Regions from separate parts of the Streptomyces sp. NPDC020780 genome, predicted to be linked through region 2. Evidence: riboswitches for the same ligand, from Rfam matches in the RefSeq annotation. Region 2 holds a riboswitch; each other region holds the start of a gene.
What was found. Region 2 has a riboswitch for thiamine pyrophosphate ahead of ACH4VO_RS28805 (thiamine ABC transporter substrate-binding protein). Riboswitches for the same ligand answer to the same signal wherever they lie in the genome.
Positions count from the first base shown of each region.

Region 1 (3,268 bases), on a different contig from region 2:
GCGGCGGCGACCGTCCGGGGCCCCTGGAGGGCGTTGTCCCAGTGGTGGACGAGCAGCCGTTCGCCGTAGCGGGCCGAGGGGAAGGAGGCGCAGTCGCCCACCGCGTAAACGTCGGGGAGCGAGGTGTGCAGCGAGCGGTCGGCGAGGACCGAGCCGTCCGGGCCGAGGGCGATGCCGGAGCCGGCGAGCCAGCCGGTGGCGGGCCGCGCGCCGATACCGACGATCACCGCTCCGGCCGGGACGGCCCGGCCGTCCGTCAGGTGGACGGCGCCCGGTTCGACGCGGTCGACGCGGGCGCCGGTGAGGAGCTCGGCCCCGCTCTCGGCGTACCAGGCGGCCATCGGCGCGGCGACCTCGGCGGGCAGGGTGCCCGCGAGGGGGCGGTCGGCGGCTTCGACGACGGTGACGGCGCATCCCGCGGCGCGGGCGGCGGTGGTGAACTCGGCACCGATCCAGCCGGCGCCCACGACGACGACGTCGTGCTGCCGCTCCAGGACGGGCCGCAGCCGCGCGGCGTCGTCGAGGGTGCGCAGCAGATGGACGCCGGGCACCCCGTCGGAGCCCGGCAGTCCGACGGGTTCGGCGCCGGTGGCCAGGACCAGGACGTCGTACGGCACGGGTCCGTACGGAGTGTCCAGTTCGTGTGCCCCCGCGCGCAGGCCGGTCACGTCGACCCCGAGGCGCAGGGTGATGTCCAGCGCCTCGAAGTCGACGTCGAAGGCGGAGTCCTCGGCCTTGCCGAGCAGGACCGCCTTGGACAACGGGGGGCGGTCGTAGGGCTGGTGCGGTTCGGCGCCGATGAGGGTGACGGGGCCGGAGAACCCCTGCTCACGCAGGGCCACGGCCGTCTGCACGCCCGCCATTCCCGCGCCCACCACCACGACGCCGCGGGGCGGCCGTTCCGCTGCCGGTTCCGGTGTCTGCTCGCTCACCCGTCCACCCTAATCATCTGACGATCGCTCAGGGAACGAGCTGCTCCACGACGCTCGTACCGCTGCCGGCCTGGGACTCCCATTCCCACCGCTCGTCCAGCCGCACCCGGCCGTCGGGCAGCTCCGTGACGGCCGAGACGCAGTGGCCGCCGGACGTCGTCCCGTCCTGCTTCAGCTGGACGTACCTGAAGTCGAGGGTGTCCGCCTCCCGGGTGCCGACGAGGTGGCCCCGGACGACGTCACCGCCCGCGTACTCGGCCCAGATCCGGCCGTCCCGTTCGTGGTACGTGAACCGGGTCCGGGTGCCGACCTGGCCGGGCGCCTGGTCGGCGACGGGTGAGAGGACGAGTCCGTCGAGTGAACGGGCCACGGTGGCTGCTCCCTTACTGGCCGTGGGCGGCGGGGTCTAGGCTGGCCACCGTAGAACACTCGCGGGAGCCCGGACGCACCGGGCTGAGAGGGAGGCTGACCGGCCTCCGACCGTACGAACCTGATCCGGGTCATGCCGGCGAAGGGAGGGGCTGGACGCCCATGCGCATCTCCGGGAACCACTGCGACGTCCTGGTCGTCGGGGGCGGCATCATCGGTCTGGTGACCGCCTGGCGGGCGGCCCAGCGCGGTCTGCGCACGGCGCTGGCCGACCCCGATCCCGGCGGAGGGGCCGCCCAGGTCGCCGCGGGCATGCTCGCCGCTGTCACCGAACTCCACTACGGCGAGCAGACGCTGCTCGGCCTCAACCTGGCCTCGGCGGCCCGCTATCCGGCGTTCGTCGCCGAGCTGGAGGAGGCGAGCGGGCAGGCCACCGGCTTCCGCGCCTGCGGCACCCTGTCCGTCGCGCTGGACGCGGACGACCGGGCCCATCTGCGGGAACTGCACGCCCTGCAGCAGCGGTCGGGCCTGGAGTCCGAGTGGCTCAGCGGCCGTGAGTGCCGCCGCCTGGAGCCGATGCTCGCCCCCGGCGTCCGGGGCGGGCTCCGGGCCGACGGCGACCACCAGGTGGACCCGCGGCGGCTGGCCTCGGCGCTGGTCACCGCGTGCGAGCGGGCCGGGGTGGTGTTCCACCGGGCCTGGGTCGGGCGGCTGTCCGTCACGGGCGGCCGCGCGAGCGGCGGGGTGCTCGCCGACGGTACGGAGCTGGGGGCCGGCCAGGTCGTCCTCGCGGGCGGGAGCCTCAGCGGGCGGCTCGAAGGGGTGCCCGAGGCGGTGCTGCCGCCGGTCCGCCCGGTCAAGGGGCAGGTACTGCGGTTGACCGTGCCACCGGCGTACGCCCCCTTCCTCAGCCGGACCGTACGGGCCGTCGTACGCGGCAGCCACGTGTACCTCGTGCCGCGCGCCGACGGCGAGCTGGTCGTCGGCGCCACCAGCGAGGAGCTGGGCTGGGACACCACGGTCACCGCGGGCGGGGTCTACGAACTGCTGCGCGACGCCCACGAACTGGTGCCCGGGATCACCGAACTCCCGCTGACGGAGACCCGCGCCGGGCTGCGCCCCGCCTCCCCCGACAACGCCCCGCTGCTGGGCCCGACGGCACTGCCCGGCCTGCACCTCGCGACCGGCCACCACCGCAACGGGGTGCTGCTGACGCCCGTCACGGGTGACGTGATGGCCCAGGTGCTGGTCACCGGGGAGCTGCCGGAGGTGGCGCGCCCCTTCGCTCCGCACCGCTTCCACCGCTCCCCCGCGGCCCCTTCCCGCGACGACGTCCGAGTCTCCGTCCCCGCCTCCCAGGAGCAGCCCGCATGACCGAGCCCGCCCCCGCGTCCGTACCGGCGTCCGTCCCCGCGCCCTCCGCGCCCGCGTCCCCGTCCGCCGCTTCCGTGCCCGTGCCCGTGCCCGTGTCCGTGGCCGTGCCCGTGTCCGTCAACGGGCAGGCACGCGGTGTCCCGGCCGGTACCACCCTGGACTCCTTGGTCGCGGGCCTGACCCGGGCACCCTCCGGGGTCGCCGCCGCGGTCAACGAGAGCGTCGTCCCGCGCGGCGAGTGGTCCGCCACCGTGCTCCGCGACGGTGACCGGGTCGAGGTCCTCACCGCCGTCCAGGGAGGCTGACGATGCCCGACGATCCGTTCACCCTCGGTTCCGCCGCGTTCTCGTCCCGGCTGATCATGGGAACGGGCGGTGCCCCCAGTCTGGAGGTGCTGGAACGCTCCCTGCTCGCGTCGGGCACCGAGCTGACCACCGTCGCGATGCGCCGGCTCGACCCGACGGTCCAGGGCTCCGTGCTCTCCGTCCTGGAGCGGCTCTCCATCAGGGTCCTGCCGAACACCGCCGGCTGTTTCACCGCGGGCGAGGCGGTGCTGACCGCCCGGCTGGCCCGGGAGGCACTCGGGACGGACT
Region 1 covers NZ_JBIRTB010000009.1:244,339-247,606, reverse strand. Annotated here, with positions in the region: gene ACH4VO_RS19645 (FAD-dependent oxidoreductase) at 1-932, opposite strand, end outside; gene ACH4VO_RS19640 (hypothetical protein) at 961-1,302, opposite strand; TPP riboswitch at 1,354-1,466, shown strand; gene thiO (glycine oxidase ThiO) at 1,464-2,675, shown strand; gene thiS (sulfur carrier protein ThiS) at 2,750-2,980, shown strand; gene ACH4VO_RS19625 (thiazole synthase) at 2,983-3,268, shown strand, end outside.
Region 1: another riboswitch for thiamine pyrophosphate. It lies ahead of thiO (glycine oxidase ThiO); the one in region 2 lies ahead of ACH4VO_RS28805 (thiamine ABC transporter substrate-binding protein).

Region 2 (3,268 bases):
GGGAGGGTCACCCGCCGCCAGGCGGCCAGGCGTCCGGCGCCGAGCACCCGTGCGGCCTCCTCCTGGCGGGGGTCGAGCTGGGACCACAGGCCGCCCACGGTCCGTACGACGACCGCGTAGTTGAAGAACACGTGTGCGAGCAGAATCGCCCAGACGGTGGTGTCGAGCCGGATGCCCCACAACTCGTCGAGGAACCCGCCGCGCCCCAGCAGCGCCAGGAAGGCCGTGCCCACGACGACGGTCGGCAGGACGAAGGGCACGGTCACCACGGCCCGCAGCAGTTGTTTGCCGGGGAAGTCGAACCGGGCGAAGACGTAGGCACCGGGCAGCGCGAGCAGGAGGGTAAGCGCCGTCGAGGCGAGGGCCTGCCAGGTGGTGAACCGGAGGACGTCGAGGATGTCCGGCCGGTTCAGTACCTCACCGACCCGGCCGAACTGCCAGACGCCGTCCGCCTTCAGCCCCCGGCCGACGATCGCGACGACCGGGTAGGCGAAGAACAGCGCGAAGAACGCGGCGGGCAGGGTCATGAGGCCGAGCCGCACCGCGTTTCCCCTCCACGAGGGACGCGCGGTTACTTCACGACGAGCGAGGACCACGACCGGACCCACTGCTCACGGTTCTTGGCGATCTTCTCCGGGGAGACCGTCGCCGGCTTGCCGACCTGCGCGCCGAACCTCGTGAAGAGTTCCGGCAGTTTCGCGTCCGCGGCGACCGGGTTGACGAACATGGTGAGCGGCATGTCCTCCTGGAACCGCTTGCTGATCAGGAAGTCCAGCAGCGCCTTGCCGCCCGCCTCGTTCTTCGCGCCGTCCAGCAGCCCGGCGAACTCGATCTGGCGGAAACAGGTGCCGGTGGCGACACCGGTCGGGGCCTCGGTGGGCCGCGGTTCGGCGTACAGCACCTCGACGGGCGGGCTGGAGGCGTAGGAGACGACGAGCGGCCGGTCCGCCTTGGCCTTCCTGCCGCCCGCGGAGCCGGAGAACTCCTCGTTGTAGGCCTGCTCCCAGCCGTCGACGACCTTGACGCCGTTGTTCTTCAGCTTCTTCCAGTAGTCCTGGTAGCCGGTCTCGCCGTGGGCGGCGACGGTACCCAGGAGGAAGCCGAGGCCGGGCGAGGAGGTCGCGGCGTTCTCCGTGACGAGGAGGTTCTTGTACGCGGGCTTCAGCAGGTCGTCGAAGGTCTTCGGCGGGTCGAGCTTCTTGTCGGCGAAGTACTTCTTGTCGTAGTTCACGCAGACGTCCCCGGTGTCGACGGGCGTGACCCGGTGCTTGTCCCGGTCGAGCCGGGTGGCGGCGGCGACACGGTCGAGGCCCTTGGCCTCGTACGGGGTGAACAGGCCGTTGTCCAGGGCGCGGGAGAGCAGTGTGTTGTCGACGCCGAAGAACACGTCGCCGCGGGGGGAACCCTTGGTCAGGATCTCCTGGTTGAGCGCGGCTCCGGCGTCGCCGCTCTTCAGCACCTTTACCTTGTAGCCGGTCTCCTCGGTGAACGCCTTCAGGACGGCGTCCGAGGCGTTGAACGAGTCATGGCTGACCAGGGTGACGGTCTTCGAACCGGCCCCCGGGTCACCGGAAGCCTTATCGTCGGCGTCCCCGCAGCCCGCGAGCACGGTGACCCCGAGAGCTGCGGCGAGCGCCGTCGCCGCGTACCGCGTGGTGGTGTTCATATGATTCCTCCTGGAGATGACCAGGAAGAGACGCGGCCCTGCCCGCTCCGTGAGCGGGCAGGGCGCAACAGCTTGAGTAAAGTCCGAACTTCCTACCCGGAATGACCCGGGCGAGGTTCAGAGGGTCTGCGGCCGACCTGTCCTCGGTGCCGCACTCTCAGCGCTGTGGCGCTCCCCTGTCGGAATATGAAGTTGATGTCCGGAACAGGCTACACCGGCCGGATCACGCTCCCCCGGCCGGATGACACCCTGCCGACCGGATCACGGCCTGCCGGCCGCCCGGGTCCGGCGCGCCCCGCCCTGCGGAGCCCGCACGCCCGCCCGGCCGGATCGGTCGCGCGCCCATCGGCCCGCCGGCCCGTCACCCCACCCGGCCCGCCGGTACACGCCCGCGGCTGCTCCGGGCGGGCTGCTCCGCTCCGCGTCTCAGCGCTCGGCGGCCGCCAGCTGTCCGCAGGCCCCGTCGATCTCCTGGCCCCGTGTGTCACGGACCGTGACCGGTACGCCATGGGCCGCGATGGCCTCGACGAACGCCTTTTCGTCCTCGGGCCGCGAGGCGGTCCACTTCGAGCCGGGCGTCGGGTTCAGCGGGATCAGGTTGACGTGCACCCGCTTGCCCTTGAGCAGCCGGCCGAGCCGGTCGCCCCGCCAGGCCTGGTCGTTGATGTCGCGGATCAGCGCGTACTCGATGGAGATACGGCGGCCTGACTTCTCCGCGTACTCCCAGGCCGCGTCCAGGACCTCCCGGACCTTCCACCGCGTGTTCACGGGGACGAGCGTGTCGCGCAGCTCGTCGTCGGGGGCGTGCAGGGAGACGGCGAGGCGGCACTTGAAGCCCTCGTCGGCGAAGCGCAGCATGGCAGGCACCAGGCCCACCGTGGAGACGGTGATCCCCCGCTGGGAGAGTCCGAGCCCGTCCGGCTCCGGGTCGGTCAGCCGGCGGATCGCCCCGACCACCCGCTTGTAGTTCGCCAGGGGCTCGCCCATGCCCATGAAGACGATGTTGGACAGCCGTGCAGGTCCGCCCGGAACCTCTCCGTCGCGCAGGGCCCGCATCCCGTCGACGATCTGGTGGACGATCTCCGCGGTCGACAGATTACGGTCGAGGCCCGCCTGCCCGGTCGCGCAGAACGGGCAGTTCATCCCGCACCCCGCCTGGGACGAGATGCACATGGTCACCCGGTCCGGATACCGCATGAGGACGGACTCGACGAGCGTCCCGTCGTGCAGCTTCCAGAGCGTCTTGCGGGTGGTGTCGTCGTCACAGCTGATGTGGCGCACCACGGACATCAGGTCGGGGAACATCGCCTCGGCGAGCTTGTCCCGCGATCCGGCCGGGATGTCGGTCCACTCCGCCGGGTCGTGCGCGTACCGCGCGAAGTAGTGCTGCGACAGCTGCTTGGCGCGGAAGGGCTTCTCGCCGATCGCGGCGACTGCTTCCTTGCGCTCGTCGGGCGTGAGGTCGGCGAGGTGCCGCGGCGGCCTCTTGGCTCCGCGGGGCGCGACGAAAGTGAGTTCTCCGGGCTTTGGCATGGTTCATCCAGTGTCGCAGACACGCCGAGGTGCCCCGGGTCGTCGCCCAGCTCAGCGGCGACCCGGGCG
Region 2 covers NZ_JBIRTB010000019.1:95,421-98,688, forward strand. Annotated here, with positions in the region: gene ACH4VO_RS28800 (iron ABC transporter permease) at 1-527, opposite strand, end outside; gene ACH4VO_RS28805 (thiamine ABC transporter substrate-binding protein) at 572-1,666, opposite strand; TPP riboswitch at 1,738-1,854, opposite strand; gene rlmN (23S rRNA (adenine(2503)-C(2))-methyltransferase RlmN) at 2,093-3,199, opposite strand.

Region 3 (3,268 bases), on a different contig from region 2:
CGGGACAGCCGGACGGGAGGTAACTGCGGCGGAGCTGCCCGAGGCCGATGACGGCCCCGGGCAGCTCCGCCGGAGACGAACACGCCCGCCGGTCGAACACCGGCCGACGTCCCCCCCAGTTCGATCCGCGCCCGCTCCGGTCCGTGCCCGGTTCAGTCAGCGATCGGGAGGTAGACCCTGTTCCCCGCTGCCGCGAACTCCCTGGACTTCTCGGCCATGCCCGCCTCGATCTCGTCCTGAGCGGTGCCGTGTGCACGGCGGATGTCGTGCGAGATCTTCATCGAGCAGAACTTCGGGCCGCACATCGAGCAGAAGTGGGCCGTCTTGGCCGGCTCGGCGGGCAGCGTCTCGTCGTGGAACTCCCTTGCCGTGTCCGGATCGAGCGCCAGGTTGAACTGGTCCTCCCACCGGAACTCGAAACGGGCGTCCGACAGCGCGTCGTCCCACTCCTGAGCCCCCGGATGCCCCTTGGCCAGATCGGCCGCGTGCGCGGCGATCTTGTACGTGATGACGCCGGTCTTCACGTCATCCCGGTTCGGCAGCCCCAGGTGCTCCTTGGGGGTGACGTAACAGAGCATCGCCGTCCCCCACCAGGCGATCATCGCCGCTCCGATGCCCGACGTGATGTGGTCGTACGCGGGTGCCACGTCGGTGGTCAGCGGACCCAGCGTGTAGAACGGCGCCTCCTCGCAGATCTCCTGCTGGAGGTCGATGTTCTCCTTGATCTTGTGCATCGGGACGTGGCCCGGGCCTTCGATCATCGTCTGGACACCGAAGCGCTTGGCCACGGAGTTGAGTTCACCGAGGGTGCGGAGTTCGGCGAACTGCGCCTCGTCGTTGGCATCGGCGATGGAGCCCGGCCGGAGCCCGTCCCCCAGCGAGTACGTGACGTCAAAGGCCGCGAGAATCTCGCAGAGCTCCTCGAAGTGCTCGTAGAGGAACGACTCCTTGTGGTGTGCGAGACACCACGCCGCCATGATGGAGCCCCCGCGGGAGACGATGCCGGTCTTGCGGCGGGCCGTCAGCGGGACGTACGGCAGCCGGACTCCGGCGTGCACCGTCATGTAGTCGACGCCCTGCTCGGCCTGCTCGATGACGGTGTCCTTGTAGATCTCCCACGTCAGCTCCTCGGCCCTGCCGTCCACCTTCTCCAGGGCCTGGTACAGGGGCACGGTCCCGATCGGCACGGGGGAGTTGCGCAGGACCCATTCGCGGGTGGTGTGGATGTTGCGGCCGGTGGAGAGGTCCATGACGGTGTCCGCGCCCCACTTGGTGGCCCAGGTCATCTTGTCCACCTCCTCCTCGATGGAGGAGGTGACGGCGGAGTTGCCGATGTTGGCGTTGACCTTCACCAGGAACCGCTTGCCGATGATCATCGGCTCGATCTCGGGGTGGTTGACGTTGGCCGGCAGAACGGCCCGGCCCGCCGCGATCTCCTCGCGCACCACCTCGGGGGCGACGTTCTCCCGGATCGCGACGTACTCCATCTCCGGGGTGATGTCGCCCCGGCGGGCGTACGCGAGCTGGGTGACCGGCCGGCCGTCCCGGCCGCGTCGCGGCCGGCGGGAGCGGCCGGGGAAGACCGCGTCGAGGTTGCGCAGTCCGCCCCGGGGCGAGGTGTGCCTGACCCCGTCGTCCTCGGGACGCGTGGGGCGGCCCGCGTACTCCTCGGTGTCCCCGCGGGCCGCGATCCAGTTCTCCCGCAGGGGCGCGAGCCCCCGTCGGACATCGGTTTCGGTGGTGGGGTCCGTGTACGGCCCCGACGTGTCGTACAGCGTCACGTCCTTGCCGTTGGTGAGGTGCACCTGACGGACAGGCACCCGGAGGTCCGGGCGCGAGCCCTGGAGGTACCCCTTGTGCCAGCCGATGGACTTCCCGGCCTCGGTGTTCTGCGCGTTCTGCGCGTTCTGCGCCGAGGCAGGCGTGCGTGCGTCCGCTGTGGTCATGAGACCTACTCCCTACGCCGGCATTACCCGGTAACAGGTTCGTCGGTCGGCGCAGCGTGTCCCGTAAGGAAATACGGAGGTCAGCGCCCTCTCAGCCCGGTGCTCCGAGCTCCCGCGTGTGCAAAGGTGGCTCCACGCTAGCCCTCCTCCTGGCGTGCTGGCCAGAGGGCCTCCCCGGTTCTTGGGATGATCGCCGGGTGACGTTCCCCGGAAACGCCCCCGAATCCCCTGACCACACAGCAGGCAGCAGCCAGTCCCATGCGCACGGCCACACGCACAGCCACGGGCCCGCGGCACCCGTGTCCACGCATCTGCGCAAGGTCATCGCCGCGGTTCTCATCCCCTTCGCAACGGCCGTCCTGGTCGGTCTCGTCGCGCTCTGGCCCGGCGGTGCTCCCGCGCACGAGCGCACGGGCGTCGGTTTCGACCGGCAGACCCAGGACGGCAGGGTGGTGCGGGTCGACAAGGTGGACTGCGCGGAGGTGAACGCCGCTCAGGTGCCCCCGACCGGGGACACGTCCACGCCTTCGGGACGCGAGGCGGTCGCCGAACAGTCGGGGCTGTGCAAGAAGGCCACGGTCGAAGTGACGAACGGCAAGGACAAGGGCCGCACGTTCGTCGAGGTCATCCAGCCCGACGCCCCCCGGCAACTGCGCGAAGGCCAGGGGGTGGTCGTGGCGTACGCTCCCGACGCTCCCCGCGATCTGCAGTACTCGGTGACGGACGTCGACCGTTCGTTCCCGATGGCCCTGCTGGCCGGGATCTTCGCGCTCGCGGTGGTCGTCGTGGGCAGGCTGCGCGGGCTGATGGCCCTGATCGCGCTGGCGATTTCGTTCGCCGTGCTGACGCTGTTCATCCTGCCGGCGATCCTGCAGGGCTCGAACCCGCTGGTCGTCGCCGTGATCGGGGCCAGCGCGATCATGCTGATCGCCCTCTACACCTGCCATGGACTGACGGCTCGCACCTCCGTGGCCGTCATCGGCACGCTCATCTCGCTGCTGCTGATCGGGCTGCTGGGCTCCCTCTTCATCGGCTGGGCGAGCCTGACCGGCAACACCGATGACAACACGGGGCTCATCCACGGGCTGTACCCGAAGATCGACATGAGTGGTCTGCTGCTGGCCGGTGTGATCATCGGCTCACTGGGTGTGCTCGACGACGTGACGGTCACCCAGACCTCGGCGGTCTGGGAACTGCGCCGGGCGGATCCGACCATGGGCGTGCGGCAGCTGTACCGCGCGGGCATCAGGATCGGGCGCGACCACATCGCGTCGGTGGTCAACACGCTCGTACTGGCCTACGCGGGCGCGGCGCTGCCCCTT
Region 3 covers NZ_JBIRTB010000006.1:99,149-102,416, forward strand. Annotated here, with positions in the region: gene thiC (phosphomethylpyrimidine synthase ThiC) at 153-1,946, opposite strand; TPP riboswitch at 1,939-2,072, opposite strand; gene ACH4VO_RS13265 (YibE/F family protein) at 2,144-3,268, shown strand, end outside.
Region 3: another riboswitch for thiamine pyrophosphate. It lies ahead of thiC (phosphomethylpyrimidine synthase ThiC); the one in region 2 lies ahead of ACH4VO_RS28805 (thiamine ABC transporter substrate-binding protein).